DNA from 4 places in the Rhodococcus qingshengii JCM 15477 genome. Region 4 is predicted to be linked to each of the others. Evidence: riboswitches for the same ligand, from Rfam matches in the RefSeq annotation. Region 4 holds a riboswitch; each other region holds the start of a gene.
The links. A riboswitch is a leader RNA that binds a small molecule or an ion and turns the genes downstream of it on or off. The one in region 4 is predicted to bind S-adenosylmethionine.
Positions count from the first base shown of each region.

Region 1: linked by a shared signal. The riboswitch ahead of M0639_RS02970 (aminotransferase class V-fold PLP-dependent enzyme) and the one ahead of M0639_RS23305 (LLM class flavin-dependent oxidoreductase) in region 4 are both predicted to bind S-adenosylmethionine.
Region 2: linked by a shared signal. The riboswitch ahead of M0639_RS09940 (bifunctional o-acetylhomoserine/o-acetylserine sulfhydrylase) and the one ahead of M0639_RS23305 (LLM class flavin-dependent oxidoreductase) in region 4 are both predicted to bind S-adenosylmethionine.
Region 3: linked by a shared signal. The riboswitch ahead of M0639_RS32400 (aminotransferase class V-fold PLP-dependent enzyme) and the one ahead of M0639_RS23305 (LLM class flavin-dependent oxidoreductase) in region 4 are both predicted to bind S-adenosylmethionine.

Region 1 is NZ_CP096563.1:651,905-656,565, reverse strand. Features, by position in the region: gene M0639_RS02975 (LLM class oxidoreductase) at 1-599, opposite strand, end outside; gene M0639_RS02980 (DNA-binding transcriptional regulator) at 1-6, shown strand, start outside; gene M0639_RS02970 (aminotransferase class V-fold PLP-dependent enzyme) at 810-2,135, opposite strand; SAM riboswitch class IV at 2,189-2,303, opposite strand; gene M0639_RS02965 (PucR family transcriptional regulator) at 2,364-3,899, opposite strand; gene M0639_RS02960 (DUF917 domain-containing protein) at 3,896-4,661, opposite strand, start outside.
Region 2 is NZ_CP096563.1:2,174,246-2,178,906, reverse strand. Features, by position in the region: gene M0639_RS09950 (MFS transporter) at 1-652, opposite strand, end outside; gene M0639_RS09945 (NADP-dependent isocitrate dehydrogenase) at 783-2,006, opposite strand; SAM riboswitch class IV at 2,312-2,452, shown strand; gene M0639_RS09940 (bifunctional o-acetylhomoserine/o-acetylserine sulfhydrylase) at 2,596-3,921, shown strand; gene metX (homoserine O-acetyltransferase MetX) at 3,918-4,661, shown strand, end outside.
Region 3 is NZ_CP096567.1:280,337-284,997, forward strand. Features, by position in the region: gene M0639_RS32395 (acyl-CoA carboxylase subunit beta) at 1-1,053, opposite strand, end outside; SAM riboswitch class IV at 1,374-1,488, shown strand; partial or broken gene M0639_RS32400 (aminotransferase class V-fold PLP-dependent enzyme) at 1,540-1,758, shown strand; gene M0639_RS32405 (hypothetical protein) at 1,667-2,092, shown strand; gene M0639_RS32410 (hypothetical protein) at 2,259-2,552, opposite strand; gene M0639_RS32415 (GIY-YIG nuclease family protein) at 3,156-3,605, shown strand; partial or broken gene M0639_RS32420 (IS6 family transposase) at 3,635-4,370, shown strand; partial or broken gene M0639_RS32425 (aldehyde dehydrogenase family protein) at 4,451-4,570, opposite strand; gene M0639_RS32430 (acyl-CoA dehydrogenase family protein) at 4,645-4,661, opposite strand, start outside.
Region 4 is NZ_CP096563.1:5,107,378-5,112,038, forward strand. Features, by position in the region: gene M0639_RS23295 (MFS transporter) at 1-170, opposite strand, end outside; gene M0639_RS23300 (NtaA/DmoA family FMN-dependent monooxygenase) at 240-1,634, opposite strand; gene M0639_RS23305 (LLM class flavin-dependent oxidoreductase) at 1,664-2,743, opposite strand; SAM riboswitch class I at 2,748-2,843, opposite strand; gene M0639_RS23310 (ABC transporter substrate-binding protein) at 3,023-4,651, opposite strand.

The DNA.
Region 1 (4,661 bases), 1.9 Mb from region 4:
CGCTGACGGGGCGGCAGTCCGAAACGCCCGAGAACCTCGTCGACTGCGGTGGACGGTGTGACAAGTCCGCGATCCTGAAGCCACGGAATGGTGCTGTCCACCAGATGCTCGAGCGTGCGAGGCAATGCGAGAGGCAGCAACGTAACGCCGTCGGCGACCTCCGCAGCTCGGATATCGGCGATCAAACTGCCGAGACCGGAAGGCGTTCCGACGTAATGAAGCGAAACGGGAACCCGCGGCGAGGTCAACGCGCTGTCCAACTGCGCAAGCTCCTTACGAGCGGAGCGAGCCTCCGGCGCGATCAGAATCTCGAGATCGACCAGCACTGCGACGCTGTCGGGATCGCGTCCTTCTTCGGCGACGGCAGCGCGTATCCGTGCGCGTTCGAGCTGTGCCTCACGCAGATCCGCAGCGCGAATCCGAACCACATTGGTAGGGAATGAAGCCAAATCGAGAGCCTTTTCACCCTCGGTGAGGTCCACCCAGTAGTCGCCGCCGATGATGGGCAGGTTGCCGGGTGCGCCCTCAGCGGCCGGATGGTGACCGGATCCGGTCAACTCGACCGCTACGTGCAGAGAATGCGAAGCGAGTGAAGACATGTGAGACCTCCGAAAATCAGAAAAGTATGGGATGAGCGAGACGAATCGTCAGCTCGAACACATTCCTGAAGAGGTGCGGCACAGATCGACATGGCGACGGCACCACTGACCGAGAGTGATGCTCACTCTCGAAGGGGTGGCGGGAAAATCCGCTGGTGCCATGGCTGCCATGCTAGTTGTCCGTTCGAGTTTTCGGGGACCGAGCTCAGCTCAGACGCACTCGGCTGCGCCGGCATTGTCGTCTGCGGCTCCGAGGAAGGGGCGGGTCTCGGGCACAGGGTTCCACGCACCTGCCGTCTTCGCGTACTTCCAATCACGCTGATTCGAAACCAGGATGTTCACGGCGTCGACCAACCGCGTCACGTCGTCCGAGCTGCTACCGAGGCCGAGGCTGGCGCGAACTGCACCGCCGGAGAGGCCGAGGCGCGCGAGAACCGGATGTGCGCAGAAGCGACCGTCGCGAACTCCGATGCCGTGCTCGGCGGAGAGGAATGCGGCGATCTCGCCCGCTTCGAATCCGTCAACGGTGAAGGTGACGATTCCGACGGCGTCGGGAGCGTCGTTCCACAGTCGCACGAGTGAGACGCCCTCGATGGCGGACAAGCCGTCAGTGAGCTGGGCGGTGAGCGCCTTCTCATGCTCGGCGATCACGTCGAAGTCCAGGGCGTGCAGGGTTTCGCAGGCGGTCGCGATGGCAGCCGCACCGAGCACGTTGGGGGAACCCGCCTCGTGGCGTGCGGGCGCGCAAGCCCACTCGGTGGATTCGATGGTCACCTCACGCACGGCGCCGCCGCCGGCGAGGTACGGCTGAGCTTCGTCGAGCCAGTCACGGCGGCCGACGAGAACGCCGGCGCCGAAGGGCGCGTACAGCTTGTGGCCCGAGAACGCTACGTAGTCGACGCCGCATTCCTGCAGGTCGATGCGACGGTGGGGAGCCAACTGAGCAGCGTCGACGAGAATACGTGCGCCGCAACGGTGAGCGATGTCAGCCAAACGTGCAATCGGCAGGATCTCACCGGTCACGTTGGAGGCCCCGGTGATTGCGAGCAGCGCGGCAGGCTTGGTGCACAGTTCACCGATCAGACGCTCGATCGTTTCTTCGATGGTGTCTGCGGCGGTGACGATACGAGCGTCGTTCCACGGCAACAAGTTTGCGTGATGCTCGACGTCGAGGACGACGGTGCTGCCAGGGACGCACTGTGCAAGCAGGTTCAGCGAATCGGTGGTGTTCCGGGTGAAGACGACAACCTGATCGTCGGCACAGTTCACGAAACGAGCAACGGATTCACGAGCGTTCTCGTAGGTGAGCGTGGAGATCCGGGACGCGTAGCCGGCACCGCGGTGGACGCTGGCGTATGTCGGCAGCAACTCGGCGATACGGTCGGTGACCTGGGCCAATGCCGGCGCACTCGCGGCGTAGTCGAAGTTGGCGTAGGAGCATTCGCCACCCTGAACCAATGGAACCTGCAGGTCGGAACCCGAAACCTTGGCAATCGCGGTGGTGCAGCAGGTGTCGGCACTCAATACAGCAGTCATCGAAGACAATCCTCACGTTCAAGGACTCGTTCGTCGGGAGATGGCCCCTGAAGAGTCCGCGCTTGCCGCATTCGTTTTCGAACGCAGCCGGGTCGTCACCCGGAGCACCCCACCGCGGAGGAGGGTTGCCGACCAGCAAGCCGGGGCTGAACACTGGTACTCGTGACCTGGCAACGAGGATGGCAGGAACCTCCCGTGCTTGTCAAGACGAAGTCGCGAAGATCTCCGTCAGGGCGCGATGGTCCGGCAAGCAAGGTGGAGCGCGAGTCGCGTTTCCGGATCGGCCAGATCGACCGAGAGAAGGCGCTGAATTCTATCGATCCGACTCGATACGGTGTTGCGGTGCAACCCCATTCGGGTTGCGGTGTGAGCCAGAGACGATTCTTCGTCGAGGTACGTCGACAGAGTCTCGAGCAACTCTCCATTGGAATCGCGTAGCGGTGCGAGCAATGCTGCGGCCGCAGGCTGGAAGGTGTCGGTTCGCGTCCACGCCAGCAGCAACTGCGCCAGCCCGAGGCGGTCCACGTGCAGGAATCGACCTGTTTGAGATCGGGAACCGGCGAGCCGAGCGGCATCCCCGGCCTCCGACAGGGACGAACCGATTCCAGCCGGACCGTCGTGTGCGCGTCCCACACCTACCCAGGTCTCCATCGTGGGTTCCAACCTGGCCTGAGCTGCACGGATGCACTCGGCGATCCTGGTGATCGCCTCCGGTCGCGGCTCGCCTGGCAGAGTCGTCCACGCCGCCCAGCCGTCAGCCTGTTCCACGACATTGGCGTCGATTCCCTCGGCGGCGAGAGCATCTGCAACCTCGCTGCGTCTTGCCACCAGGTCGACCTCACCGACCGCCAGGACTTTGATGCCGATGTGCCATCCGTCCAGCATCCAACCCGCGTCGAGTGCGCGCCGGAGCAGTCCGGGTGTGGCGTCTGCTGACGTGTCGATCAGTTCACCGAGCAACGCGCTACGCCGGCGCGCTTCACGCTCGTCGACCATGCGCGCAACGGCCAGTCGGTGCCCGGCAGCCAACGAGGCCACGTCGAGAACCACTGAGAGAGAAGCCTCTTCGACGCTTTGACGCACCGGGAGCAGCACCGCCAGCCAGGGCTCTCGGGCTGCGCCGGACATCACCGGGCACGCAATCAGGACCCCGCCAGAGTCCAATTCGACCGTGGTGGGCGCCCCGCGACCCGACAACATACCGGCAGCTGCTCGATCAGCGTCTGACAACACGTCGGCGCCGGTCATCGGACGTCCGGACGAGTCCAGGAGAAAGAATGAACGCTGAAAGGTGTTCAGTAGCACCGACAGAAGATTCTCGACGCTTCCTCCGGCTCGTTGGCCCGCGTGTGTCGCCCGCAGTACTGCGTCGGCCATCACCGCCCGCGAATTCGAGAGAAGATCACGAAGATCCACGCTGAACTGCCACGGGTCGGATACTCCGAGCACCACCAGTCCGAGCCGATCGGCAAGCAACGAGAGATTCGCATCCTCCGCCGCAGTGCTGTGCACAGCGACCACCTGGCAGCCGGTCGCCGCTGTGCGCCGAAGGAGAGCGTCGAATCTCCACTCCCCGATGTCGATTCGATCGAGAATCACCAGAACTGATCCTGAACTCGCCGCACCCGACACGGCCTCGGCCGACTGTGCCGATTCCCCGGTGAGTGCTCCCACTGTCGTCACGACAGGATCACCCTCCCCGGCAAGTCGATACAGCCCGACAAAGGCCGGGTTGTTCAGCAACGCCGAAACACTCGCGCTCATCGCGCCTCCATCAGCACTGCGTCGTGGTCGATCCCGAATGCCCGCGGGCCGACAACTTTCAATCTGCCCACTTCGTCCGCCCACCACTGTGGACCGGGAAGAACCAACACGGCCACATCGTGCCCCTGGTGCACGGATTCACACGAGACGAAGGCGCCGGTCCGCACGTCGAGCAACGTCACGATGTCCGGGCACGTTGCAATCATCTCGCCGTCCAACGCGACGGTCAGGAACTCACTCTCGAATTCGACTCGTATCACCGCAGAATCGTGTTCGAGAATCACGCTGCCCCGACGATCGCCGGTGTCCGGACGACTACGACGGACCGCACGCACCCGGCCAGTCCCCATTACCAGGGCCCCGGAGCTCTCCGCGATCTCCTGCCAACTGCCCAGGGCCCCGATGTGCTGACCCAGTTCGTATGCTCGGGAGAGAGTTCCCGGAATGCACGCCTCCTGCACCGTCCGCGCATCGATCGACGCGATCGCCAGAGCGCCCCAACCGCTGGTTCTCCCGATCAACGACCGCACTGCTACCTCGGCGCCGAGCACATCCACTCCGTCGACGACGGTAATGAGGCCGCCGGGCTGGGCGAGTGTGACCGGGCACAATTCCAACCCGGCTGCGGCGAGAGAGAAGTGATCGAGCCGCGGCATCGCTCGACCCAGCAGGTCCGCGTCGACCACGGGAATTCCCAACGCCAACGCCGCCGCAATGCCGGAGAGAGCGTTGAGTCCACCGCCTTCGAAAGTCATCACCGCG
Region 2 (4,661 bases), 2.9 Mb from region 4:
CGCGGCCCAGTGCCCCGAGTTCGGTGATCGGATTCGTCACCGGCATACCGTCCAACCGCGGAATCCAGACGAACAGCGAAGCAACCGTTGCCACTCCGATCACCGCAACCAAGGCGAAGGCGCTGCGCCAGCCGAGTGCCTGGCCGATCCAGGCCGCGACCGGCACACCGATCACGTTGGCCACGGAAAGACCCATCATCACCATAGCGACGGCCTTCGCGCGTTTTCCCGGTTCGGCCAGGTGAGCTGCGACCAGTGCGGCGACTCCGAAATACGCGCCGTGCGGCAATCCGGCGACGAAGCGGGCCATCATCAGCGTCGTGTACGAGGGCGCGAAAACCGAGGCGGCATTGCCGACGGTGAACGCGACCATGAGTGCGATCAACAGGGTGCGGCGCGGTACTCGTGCGGTGAGTGCAGCGATCAGCGGAGCGCCGACGACAACCCCGAGCGCGTACGCCGAGATCACGTGACCCGCGACGGGTTCCGAGACGCCGAGTCCGGATGCCATTTCCGGGAGCAACCCCATGGCGACGAACTCGGTGGTGCCGATACCGAAACCGCCGAGAGCGAGAGCGAGCATCGCCGGACCTCTGGCGGAACGAACCCCGGGTGTCGAGGTGTCAGAACGGGAGAGGGTAGACGAAGTCACTGACCAATTGTGGTCTCACACCTGGTTGAACTTCCAAGTGAGAGCGGGTGAGTTCACTCACGTGAGACCGCGAACACAAATGGGACGCCCGGTTTCCCAGACGTCCCATTTGACAGGTGAAGCGGTGAATCTACTTCGCGGCCATGGCCTTCTGCAGGTTCACGTCGAGCGCGCCGAGGAACTCCTCGGTGGTCAGGTAGCCCTGATCGCCGCCGACCAGCATCGAGAGGTCCTTGGTCATCTGGCCGCTTTCGACGGTCTTGATGACAACGTCTTCGAGCGCCTGCGCGAAGCCGATGACCTCAGGGGTGCTGTCGAGCTTGCCACGATGCTCGAGCCCGCGGGTCCACGCGAAGATGGACGCGATCGGGTTGGTCGAGGTGGGCTTGCCCTGCTGGTGCTGACGGTAGTGACGCGTCACGGTGCCGTGAGCAGCCTCTGCCTCACAGGTCTTTCCGTCCGGTGTCAGCAGAACCGACGTCATGAGGCCGAGCGAACCGAAGCCCTGGGCCACGGTGTCGGACTGGACGTCGCCGTCGTAGTTCTTGCATGCCCAGACGTATCCGCCCTCCCACTTGAGTGCGGAAGCGACCATGTCGTCGATGAGGCGGTGCTCGTAGGTCAGACCTGCAGCATCGAACTCAGCCTTGAACTCGGTCTCGTAGACGTGCTGGAAGATGTCCTTGAAGGCACCGTCGTACGCCTTGAGAATGGTGTTCTTGGTGGACAGGTACACCGGGTAGTTCTGCTGCAGTCCGTAGGTGAGCGACGCGCGAGCGAAGTCACGGATGGACGTGGTGAAGTTGTACTGCCCCTGGACGACGCCGCCCTCTTCGGGGAAGTTGACCAGTTCGTGCTCGATCGGTGCGCTGCCGTCCTCAGGCGTGTAGGTGATCATCACCTTGCCGGGGCCGGGGACCTTGAAGTCTGTGGCGCGGTACTGGTCGCCGAATGCGTGACGGCCGATGATGATCGGCTTGGTCCAGCCCGGAACGAGTCGCGGAACGTTGGAGATGATGATCGGTGCGCGGAAGATCGTGCCGCCGAGAATGTTGCGGATCGTTCCGTTCGGGGAACGCCACATCTTCTTGAGACCGAATTCCTCGACACGTGCCTCGTCCGGCGTGATCGTGGCGCATTTGACGCCGACGCCGTGCTTCTGGATCGCGTGCGCTGCGTCGATGGTGACCTGATCGTCGGTCTCGTCGCGGTACTCGATACCGAGGTCGTAGTACTCGAGGTTCACATCGAGATACGGATGGATCAACTTGTCTTTGATGAACTGCCAGATAATGCGCGTCATCTCATCGCCGTCGAGTTCGACGACGGTGCCCTCAACCTTGATTTTGGACATGGGTGCTTCGCGTCCTCCTAGGAAGTTTCCCTGGTTACACGGTTGCGGTCACACTTTGTGAGTGGGTCCGCGAACGGTTCGATTATCAAACCTAGACGGTGTGGACTGATCTCGGGAGATGAGTCCCAAACAAGACAAGCGTACTGCTAACCCGTGAGGCCGCAACCGGCAGGTCCACTCATCGGTCTCTACTCGCGAGTAACTTTTGCCTGCTAGTGGGCTGCGTCGCTCTGCCTCGCGTGCGGTTGCGGCTCACATTTCGCCCCGTGTCAGGACTGCGCTCACTTCCCGGTAGAATCCGACTTGGTCATGAGTGCCAGCGTCAAGCCCCGGCTCGCTGGACGGCAACCCTCCAACCGCGGTGGGGTGCCCCGGGTGATGACCAGGTTTCCCGACGTGGATCTGCTCGCGCAGTTCCACCGCAATTCGGGTGACAAGCGCGGGTCCGACAGGGACGGACCCCAGACCGGGCCGAGCCCCACGGAGGTATTTCAGTATGTGTCGCACTTGTAGATAGACCCCAGCACGGGGCGGCGATCATTCGCCCCCGTCCGACATCTATCCGTCAGACCACTGGAGTGAACAAATCATGACCGACAACACAGCCGACGCCGCAGCAACTTCGGATCCGACCGCGAACTGGTCGTTCGAGACCAAGCAGGTGCACGCCGGACAAACAGCGGACACCGCCACCAATGCGCGCGCTCTGCCGATCTACCAGACCACCAGCTACGTCTTCGACAGCACCGATCACGCTGCGGCACTGTTCGGCCTCGCCGAGCCGGGCAACATCTACACGCGGATCATGAATCCCACACAGGACGCCGTCGAGCAGCGCATCGCTGCCCTCGAAGGCGGAGTCGCCGCACTCCTCCTCTCCTCGGGTCAGGCCGCCGAGACCATCGCGATCCTCAACATCGCCGAGGCCGGCGACCACATCGTCTCCAGCCCGTACCTGTACGGCGGCACGTACAACCTCCTGCACTACACCCTTCGCAAGCTGGGTATCGAAGTCACGTTCGTCGAGGATCCCGACAATCTCGAGCAGTGGCGCGAAGCCATTCGCCCGAATACGAAGGCGTTCTACGGCGAAACGATCGCCAATCCGAAGAACCACATCCTCGACCTACCCGGTATCTCGTCACTGGCCCACGAGAACGGTCTTCCGTTGATCGTGGACAACACAGTCGCGACGCCGTACCTGCTTCGCCCACTCGAACACGGCGCCGACATCGTCGTTCACTCCGCCACCAAATACCTTGGTGGACACGGCACCGCGATCGCCGGCGTCATCGTCGACGGTGGCACTTTCGACTGGACGCAGGGTCGCCACACGAACTTCACGACGCCTGATCCCAGCTACCACGGCGTCACCTTCGCGGACCTCGGCGCGCCGGCGTTCGCACTCAAGGCCCGCGTCCAACTGCTGCGCGATCTCGGCTCCGCCGTGGCGCCGTTCAACGCGTTCCTCATCGCGCAGGGTATCGAAACCTTGAGCCTGCGCATCGAGCGCCACGTATCCAATGCACAGAAGGTCGCCGAATTCCTCGACGGTCACGTCGAGGTGGCCTCCGTTTCCTACGCGGGACTTCCCTCCTCGCCATGGTTCGAACGTGGAAAGCAGCTGACGCCCAAGGGAACCGGCGCCATCGTCACCTTCGAGCTGCCCGGCGGTATCGATGCGGGCAAGACGTTCGTCAACGCCCTGACGCTGCACAGCCACGTCGCCAACATCGGTGACGTTCGCTCACTCGTCATCCACCCCGCGTCGACGACACACTCGCAGCTCACCCCCGAAGAGCAGCTCGCCTCCGGTGTCACACCCGGGCTCGTCCGCCTCGCGGTCGGCATCGAAGGAATCGACGACATCCTCGCCGATCTCACCGTCGGCCTGGCAGCGGTGGCAAACTCGTGACCGTGAACGAATTGGAGCCCAGGATCGACCTCCTGCCCCCACCCGACGGCCAGGTGGGGTTCGTCGACATCGGTGCCTTGGAACTCGAGAGCGGCGCGGTGCTCCCATCGGTTTCGCTCGCCGTTCAGCGGTGGGGTGAGCTTTCCCCGAACCGCGACAACGTCGTACTCGTCGAGCACGCACTGACCGGAGACTCACACGTCACCGGACCGATCTCCGCGAATCAGCCCTCCCCCGGCTGGTGGAACGGGATGGTCGGCCCCGGCGAACCGATCGACACCGGCGAATGGTGCGTCATCGCAACCAATGTCCTCGGTGGTTGTCGCGGCACGACCGGTCCCAGTTCGCCGGCCGACGACGGCAAGCCGTGGGGCAGCAGGTTCCCGGAGATCTCCATCCGGGATCAGATCGCGGCGGAGAAGAAGCTCGTCGATCTCCTCGGGATCGACCAGTTGGCCTCGGTAGTCGGCGGATCCATGGGGGGCATGCGCACCCTCGAATGGGCAGTTACCTACCCGGACGGCATTCGCTCCGCGTTGGTTCTCGCAACCGGTTCACGGGCCACTGCAGATCAGATCGGCACCCAGACGACGCAGATCGCTGCCATCGTCTCCGATCCGGATTGGCAGGGCGGTGACTACCACGGAACGGGGCGGGCACCTCGCACCGGACTCGGCATCGCCCGTCGCATCGCGCACCTGACGTACCGCACCGAGTCCGAACTGGACGCACGCTTCGAG
Region 3 (4,661 bases), on a different replicon from region 4:
TGCAATAAAATGTGCGGCTTTTTCACAGGCAGGGCTGTCGAGCGCCCCACCCAGATGAAGCGGCTGGTTCGCGATGACTCCTACTGGACGTCCGTCGATGCGCGCGAAGCTGGTCACTACGTTGGCCGCAACGACCTCGCGCAGTTCGAATACCGAATCCTCGTCGGCTATTCCGCGGATTACGTCCCTGACATCGTAGGATTGGCGACTGCTGAGCGGCACGACCTCGTCGAGATCGACGGCGGCCGGTTTCCGAATGCCGGGCACTCGTGGCGGAAATTCCTCTGAACTCGACGGCAAGAACCCGAGGAACGCCCGAATCGCGTCGATGGCTTCTGGCTCGTCGTCGACCGCGATATCCGCAACACCGTTGCATGCCTGAACATCGGCGCCGCCGATCTGCTCATTGGTCAGATTCTCACCCGTGGCAGCAGCGACAAACGGCGAGGAGGACATCCCCAGGGTCGACATATCCCTGACCATCACAACAAAATCGCTGAGTGCAGCGAGGTTTGTTGCGACACCGAAACCCGGGCCCATCATCGCCGAGACGACAGGAACCAGTCCCGACAAATCGACGAGCTGTTGAAGTAGAGGTGACCCGGGTGCGGCGTGGCGTGAATCCAGACCCTCCTGCATGCGGTGCCCGCCCCCGTCGCTCAGCAAGATCAGCGGGATCCGGTCTAGCAGAGCGCGTTCGGCGCATCGAGCGACCTTCTGCATTCCGGTGACGCCGTTGCTGCCGCCCAGCACGGTAAAGTCGAAGACCGCCAGCGCTACTGGCCGACCATCCACGTAGGCCACTCCCGTGACGACGCCGTCGCCGGGTGCAATCAGGGGGTCGCTTCCGGGCTGAGCAGGCCCGGGCCCGGCCAGTCCGCCGAATTCGAAGAAGCCATCCTCGTCGGCCAATAGTGCGATGCGCTCGCGGGCGGTCAGTTTGCCGCGCTGATGTTGACGGCTGACCTCTGCCGGCCTCGACGCGTCAAAACCCGACGCGTGCCGATCGATGACCTGCTGCGCAAGTGGATTTGGTGTCGAATCCTTGCTCACCGCACTACCTTTCAATGAATTTGGTGCCCAACGAAGCTGGTTCTCTCTGATTCATCGCCATCGTCCCGAAAACCGAGATCACTCCGTCGGCGTTAATTGAATGTAAGTTAAAATAAAGACTGCGTCAATCTGCTTGCCGGGCGTGCGTCCGACAAGCAGATGAACGCAGATCTGCTACTGCGGAGCAGTTCGAAGGCCATCCTCGGAAAGCGTCGTGCCGAGCATGTTCGGCCGGCTCGATCTCAGGCTCTATGCAGCCGAGACAGATGGATTACGCGTCAGGTTGACAAGGTTGGAAGTTCCTGCCATTCTCCTTTGCAGGTCACGAGTACCAGTGTTCAGCCCCGGCTTGCTGGTCGGCAACCCTCCTCCGCGGTGGGGTGCTCCGGGTGACGACCCGGCTGTATCCGAAAACGGATGCGGCAAGCGCGGGCTTCCGGGAACAACACCCGAAAAATGAGTCCTTGAACGTGAGGATTGTCTTCGATGACTGCTGTTTTGAGTGCCGAGTTCTGTGCCACCGCCCCCATTGCCAAGGTTTCGGGTTCTGACCTGCAGGTTCCCCTCGTGCAGGGCGGCGAGTGTTCGTACGCAAACTTCGACTACGCAGCCAGTGCGCCAGGCATTGGCCCAGGTCACGGACTGCATCGCAGAATTGCTCCCACTTACGCCAGCGTCCACCGCGGCGCCGGAAACGTCCGAAGGCCAGATCGTCGGATTCACGATCCGGCATGACTACACGACACTGGCGGACGTCCCGGTCTCCCGGTCTCAGCTCCGGCGGGGCACAGCCCGCATCGCACCAGTAGTAGCAGAGACGTTGCACCGTCTCACCGCCCCAGAGCGAACCGAATCCGCTCGGTTGCAACAGTCGATCGAACTGCTACGAGTGGAAGAGGACGCTGCTCGCAACGCTGCGACCTCGCTCCTGTTCCCTGACGAGCAGACGCTCGTCGCAGCCGAAGCCCGACTAGCTGCGATCGGCGCGGAGATCGCCGGCGTCCTCGACAGCGACCACCAGCACAGTCAGGCGGCCTGACCGACACGGGGCAGGTGCGGATCCTTCGCCTTGCCGCACCTGCCCCGAATCCGCACCAGAGAACCGGCCCTCACACCTGATCTGTGAGGGCCGGTTCGCTGGTGTCGGCGGCAGCAAAGAGCCGGACAGGTCCACAGACAACTTCCCCCACAGCGCGGCCGGACAGTCATGACCACAAATACCGCTGGCGACCTACGAGAGTTTTCTCGTAGGTCGCCAGCGGTATTTGCCTCTCAGGCGGCGTACACAACACGTCCAGACTCTCGGCCAACAAGCCTCCGTCCAGAACCCACCGGACGAACAGAGGCTCGCTCGAATCGAAGTTGGCGTACTCCACTTCGCCGGTCACCCCCAACTCCGCGACAACAGAGAGCGCCGCTTTGGCCGCCACGGCGTCCCAGGGATAACCAGCATCGCGCAGCGCACCTCCACCGCCGAACCGGATGTGCAACGTCGACACCGTGCAGTCTACCCGAAAGCGTTCGCACTGCTCTACCAGTGCGCTCGTACGGAACAATCCAGCCAACATGCCAGCGAGCCGCGCATCAGGACTGACGTCAGAGAACTCACCCCGTGTCTCCGCACCACATGACACCAGCGAAGCAATCGTTGCCGCCACTGTTGCATCCAACCCACCATCGTCGTCACTTCGATCAGCGACGACGAATGCTCCACGGAAGCAACGACTTTGTCCTTCACCCATTATGTCCCTCGATTCTGTCTGCGAAATCCGATACGCCAATGGCCACCAGGGACGACTGCGGGTGCGGCACGCCGACCTCATGCTCCGCTCGAACCGAGAGCCCGGACAGGACAGACACCCAACCGATCCGATTTCCAACACGCGCTGGCCCACCGAGATCCCGTAGCTCTCAACCCGGTCACCGCACTGACGCGCACCCACCACCGCTCTCGCGCTTTGGGTCCAGTTCACGGACAGCGTCCGCCCGGTGCGCGATGCCTTCATCGCTTTGCATGCACCGTGCCGACGAGGCTGACAGCTCGCGCCACACGACCCTGCCCTCATCGGCGACAGTTCCTGTTTGTCGCGCTGAGTGTCTGCGTGGCGAGGCAGACTGCTCGCTATGCAAACCCCGCATCCACGGCGCCGCACGATGCAGCCGATACCATCACCGCGCTCAGTAGCTCCAGTCGCGCGCTCGAGGACCTATCCATGCTGCCCGCGGCACCGGGCCTTTACGCGTGGTGGGCGGCGCCGGAGGTGTTCTCTCAGCTCCCGGGGCCCACACACCCGACCAACGCTGGGATACGGCTGCTCTACATCGGTCTCGCCACGAACCTGCGCCGGCGGATTATCAGTAATCATCTGCGCCGCAGCGGATCATCCACCCTCCGCCGCACCCTCGCCGGGTTGCTCCTCGATACCGAGCACTACCGGACCCGACGCACTGATCGCGTCGTCCTCGTCGACGAGGACGAGATTCGACTGACTGCCTGGATGCACACCCATCTACGATTGACCTGGTTCCAGCACCCGGCATCGTCAACTTAACTGGGCCTCCAGTCAGGGACGATCATTGGATGAGCTTTGGAAGCGAGACACTGGCGGATGCGACGCGGTCACTGTACAAACGGCACCGCTATCCTGCGGAGATCATCGCGCACTGCGTGTGGTTGTACTACCGGTTCACCTTGAGCTTGCGCGACGTTGAGGAGTTGATGCTCGCCCGCGGCATCGTGGTTTCGCACGAGACGATCCGTACATGGTGCGCGAAGTTTGGGCCCGAATACGCGCGTGGCCTGCGCCGACGCGCTCCCGAACCTGGCGACACATGGTTTTTGGACGAGGTGTTCATCAAGATCGGCGGTATCCGGAAGTGCCTGTGGCGGGCGGTCGATCAGGAAGAGAACGTCCTCTTTCGTCCTGGTCCAGTCACGACGCAACGCGAAGGCAGCGAAACGCTTCTTCGGCAAGCTGATGCGCAAGCAGGCCCCGGCGCCGAGGGTGCTGGTGACCGACACGCTCGCCAGTTACGTTGTGGCGCATCGTGAATTTATGCCATCGGTCGAACACCGGCGCTCGAAGTACCTCAACAACCGGGCCGAGAACTCGCACCAACCGACCAGGCAGTGCGAACGGGCAATGAAGGTCTTCCGCTCGCCCGTTGCGGCACAACGGTTCCTGGCGGTGGTCAGTGCGATCTCGCCGCACCTCCGGCCTGGCCGACACAAGCTCACTGCGAGCGATTACCGCTTCGAAATGACCGGCCGATTCGCTACCTGGAACGACGTCACCGGCGCACCTTACGCCGCCTGAACCGGTTTCACTCCAAGAGAATTCGCCCCCCAGTATGACCGAATGCTGTTGATCCCCAGTTGCGTTCAGCTAAGTTGACAAAGCCCGATCAGGGCCGATTTTCCACCCAGTTCGTGCACCACGGGCTTGAGTGACCGCGCCGCCAGGGCCATGATGTCGCTTCCAGTGCGATCGGATCCGGTGAAACTGATCATGTCGACAAGCCGGCCTCGGCGGCAGCTGACGTTTGACGGCACGATGGTGGGCATCGGTCTGACGCCTGGTGTCACGACAACTAGGAAGCGTCGTACA
Region 4 (4,661 bases):
AGTCGGCCCGCCGGCACCAGGGCCAAGCCGAAAGTCAGCGAATAGCTCGCAAGGATCCACTGCACCTCCGAGGTCGACGCGCCCAGCGACGCCCGGATCGACGGAACCCCGATTCCGAGCACCGCCGAATCGAGAAGGGTGGTGAAACCCGCAGCTACGCAGACGACGATTTCCCAGCGGACGGCCGAACCGAGCTTGGTGGATTCGGCCGTCGCTGTGACTGTGTGGGACAGGACCCGTTACCCCGCAGCTTCAGACGTGGTCCGACGCGTGAGCGGCGGTCGCAACCCCAAGTGCTCTCGCAGCGTCGACGTGGAGTACTCGGTGCGGTACGCCCCACGCTCCTGCAGTTCCGGGATCAACCAGTCGACGATCTCGTCGAGCCCGGTCGGCACCAGGTACGGCGAGATGTTGAAGCCGTCCGAAGCTCCGTTGCGCACCCAATGGACCAACTGATCTGCGACCTGCCCCGGAGTGCCCGCAAAACCCGAACGCTGCGAGGTCTCGATGGCGACCTGACGTAGGGACAGATTCTTTGCCTCGGCAAGGGCACGCCATTCACGCGCGATCGCAATGGGGTCGTTGCCGTCCCGTGCGGAACCGCGCGTCTCCGAAACCGGGCGGGCAACCGGATCTTCCTCGGGGAGTGGACCGTCGGGGTCTCGATCGGAAAGGTCCTTACCCCACACCAGTCCGACGAGAGAGAGGGCAGTCTGACCGGTGAACTGGCCTTCGAGGACCCACCGTGCCTTCTCCTCGACTTCGGGCTCGTTCTCCGCCAACACGATCTGCGTGCTGGGCAAGATCTTGACGTCGTCCTCCGGTCGCCCGGCTTTACGCAACCGAGCCCGAATGTCGTCGGCGAAGTCGAGTGCGCCGTCGAAATGAGTCCCGTGTCGCGAGAAGATGACGTCGGCATGGGTCGCCGCGAAATCGCGTCCACTCGGGGAATCACCCGCTTGGAAGATGACCGGATGCCCCTGGCGGCTTCGGGGAAGCGTCGGCGTCACGGAGATGTCGAACTGTGAAGTCTGTCTGCGCACGTCGCCGACGGCACCCGGGGTAGACCAGTTCTCGGACGTACGAGAATCCGAGATCGCGTCGTCGGCCCACGAATCCCACAGTGCCCGCGCGGTTTCGATGAACTGCCCGGCACGCTCGTAGCGCAGGGAGTGGTCGAGGAAACCACCGCGACGGAAGTTCTCTCCCGTCCACGCGTTGTCGGTGGTCACCGCATTCCAGCCGGCCCGTCCGTCGGAAAGTAGGTCGAGGCCGGAGAGTCGACGCGCAAGGTCGGCCGGTTCGTTGTACGTGGTGTTCTGTGTCGCGACCAACCCGATCTTGTCGGTGATACCGGCGAGGGCGGCCAACTGCGCAATGGCGTCGGGTCGGCCGGCGATATCCAGATCGAGAATCTTGCCGTTCTGTTCACGAAGCCGCAGGCCTTCACCGAGGAAGAAGGCGTCGAACAGACCTCGCTCGGCGGTGAGTACCAACCGCCGAAACGTCTCGAAGTCGATCTGGGATCCGCTCGCGGAATCGGACCAGATGGTGGTGTGGTTGACCCCCTGGAAGAAGACACCGAAGTGAACGTGAGCGTCGGGTCGAGGTACGGCGGAGCGTGATGCAGTCATGGCCGAAATATCCTTAGCGCGAAGTCAAGTCAGGAGGAGTGGGCGAATCGATTTGCGGGCCGCTGCAGACCGAGGTTGCCCCTCAGGGTCGATCCCGGAACCGGGCGTCGCGTCAACCCGGCCTTGGACAGCGTCGGAAGCACGAATTTGGCCAGCACCGGAAGGTCCTCGTCGATCACGAGAGCATGGAAATGAACACCGTCGAGGTGTCCGGCCAATTCCTTCAGAACCACGGCCGCTTCCCCCGGATCTGCAGCCAGGAGCAGTCGGCCGGTGACGACGGCATTCCCGTACGAGTTCAGCTCGGTCCTCCGCTGCGCCGCAGACAGATTCGGCGTATCGAATGCCACATCGACCTCGGCGACCACCAATGACGCGCCCTCATCGCGCGCCTTGGCAGCCGACTGTGCAATGGTCTCCACCGAATCACCCGAAACGAGAACAACATCCGGCTGGCGTGGATCGATTTCGCCGTAGCGGCCGAACACCACCAACTGGCCTTGAGGCGGCCGCGGAACGATTGCCGGCCCCTTCACCGAGAACGTGTCGCCCTCGAAATTGACGTAATGCAGACGATCACGTTCGAGGAAACGCCCACTGAGATAGTCACGAACGACGGCGTCGTCCTCCCACGAGTCCCAGAGATCGGTCACAACGGTGACCGAATCCCGCTGCTCTTGCTGACGCGCCGACTCCGTTGTTACCGGAGCCCTCCCCCACGCCCTCGCCGCGGCATCGTCTTCGACCGGAACAGCAAGCCAGCCGCCACGCCCACGCGAGGAGTAGTCCAACGTCGCCAATTGCGAGGACGTATGAAACGGTTCGGCGTACGTGGTCCCGACGACGGGGACCAGCCCGATCGTGCTGGTTGTCGCCGCCACGTACGACGCCCTAGAGACGGCATCGATGCGGCCGACGACGTCACCACTCGGGGGGAGGATGGAATCGTCGAACGTCGCGAACGTGAAGCCGGCATTCTCGGCAGCCGCGACGCGATCGCGCACGGCTTTGCCCGTGAGCAGCTGGTCCGGGCGGTGTGAGCTTCGGCGCCAGGCAGCGGGGTGAGTGCCCTCGCCGTCCAGTTCGATACCCACGGCAAATACAGTCATGTGTCCTCCATCGGTCCTGGCGGTAGCACCCACACTGCGGTTAGGTAGCGGGTTGCTGCGGCATCATCGAGCCAGGTCTCTCAGCCACTCTGGATGGTGGATGCAATCTATGCGGGCCACGCTGGGCAAGTCAAATCACGCTTGTCGAATCATATTGACCTACAACATATTTCAATACAATCATCCTGATCGAAAGGGTTGCGCAACGCTAGCCGACGTAGACACGAAAGAGCTCCGCCCGACTCGCGCCGGACGGAGCTCTCGGTGTGCGCTGGAACGCTACTTCGCACCCATCCATGCCTGATCGAACAGCATGATGCCGGTTGCAGTCGGAACCACACCGTGCACGTTCTTCTGCCAAGCCCAGAACGACGTGAGCCCGCCGATCGGCGCCGACGGAACCGTCTCGTTCCACAGCGTCTGAATCTTGCCGATGATCGCCAGGGTCGACGAATTGTCCTTGGCTTGTTGTAGATCTGCGATCAGCTGATCCATCGCCGGGTTCGCATATCCAGCAGTATTCGCCATCGAGGTGCTGTTGGTCGTGGAGAACAATCCGAGATCGAGAATCGACTCGTACATTCCGATGCCCGCGTGCGCGAGGTCGAAATCGTGCTTGACGTAGACGTTCTGCACGATGTCGCCGGCGTTGTTGGCCAAGATCAAGTTCACCTCGAACCCGACGGCCTGCAACAGTGACTGCACGGCGAGGCCGATCGCGTGGTCCTTCGGCTCACTGAGAACGACGTAGTCGAGGCTGCCGTCGTACCCGTCTGCCTTCGCCTGATTCAGAAGTTCCTTCGACTTTTCGGGGTCATAGGCAATACCCGGTGTGTCTACATGCCATTGAGACGTCGGACCGAACAACTCCGAGCCCGGCAGTCCCTCACCGTTTTCCACTCGCTGATCGATCAACGTGGTGTCCAGCGCGTAGCCGATAGCCTGACGGACGCGAACATCCGAGCCCGGTCGGCCCTCACGGTTGTTGATAATCTCGGCACTACCGGCATTGAGCACGTCGATGTAGCCGGGGTAGCCAGCGGACTTGGCGGAATTGATCGCCGACGTGAGGCCGCGAATGTAGGCGACATCGAGCTGACCGCTGTTCAATGATTCGAGATTGGCCTGCGGGCCGTTGAGCGCAACCATCCGCAACTTGTCCAGCTTGGGGGCGCCGCCGTAGTAGGACGGGTTGGCCTTGAAGATTCGCTCGACGCTCGGTGTGAAGACATCTTCGGTGAAGGGTCCGGCTCCGACGGCGGTGAACTTGTCGCCCTGCTGCGAACTCGGGGCGACGATCATCCCGTGCCCGAGAGCGAGCATCGACGGAAAACGCATCCACGGCGTCTTCAGCTTGAATTCCACCGTCGTCGGACCGCTTGCCTGCGCCGATTCCACCGAAGCCAGCCACAGTTCGGCGCCATTGCCCTTGCCCGCGTTGTACCGATCGATGCTCGCGATCACGGCGTTGGCGTCGAGGGTGGTGCCGTCACTGAACTTCACACCGTCGCGAAGTTTCAGCGTCCAGGTGGCTCCGTCGTCAGCTGTCTCGAGCGATTCAGCCAACTTGGGCTCGAACTCGCCGCTCGCAGTGTCGTAACTCATCAGGACGTCGTACACAGCAGCGAAGGCCTCACCGCCGGAACCGCCGCGCGCGGCCGTCTTCGTCGGGTCGAGTGAGGGAACGAGCACCTGTACGCCGTACGTCATGGTCCCGCCGGCCACCGCAGTTCCCGGATCAGGCTGCTCGTTGACCATGCCGGTCACGACGTCCGCCGACGCGGTCGTCGTATCGGTCCCGCTGTCGTCACCATTGCTCGAGCAGCCCACCAATAGAACCCCGGTACCGAACAATGCGACGGCGACCCGGCTGACTTTCCCGATGCGCCAAGATCTCGAGTGCGACACGGAGATTCCA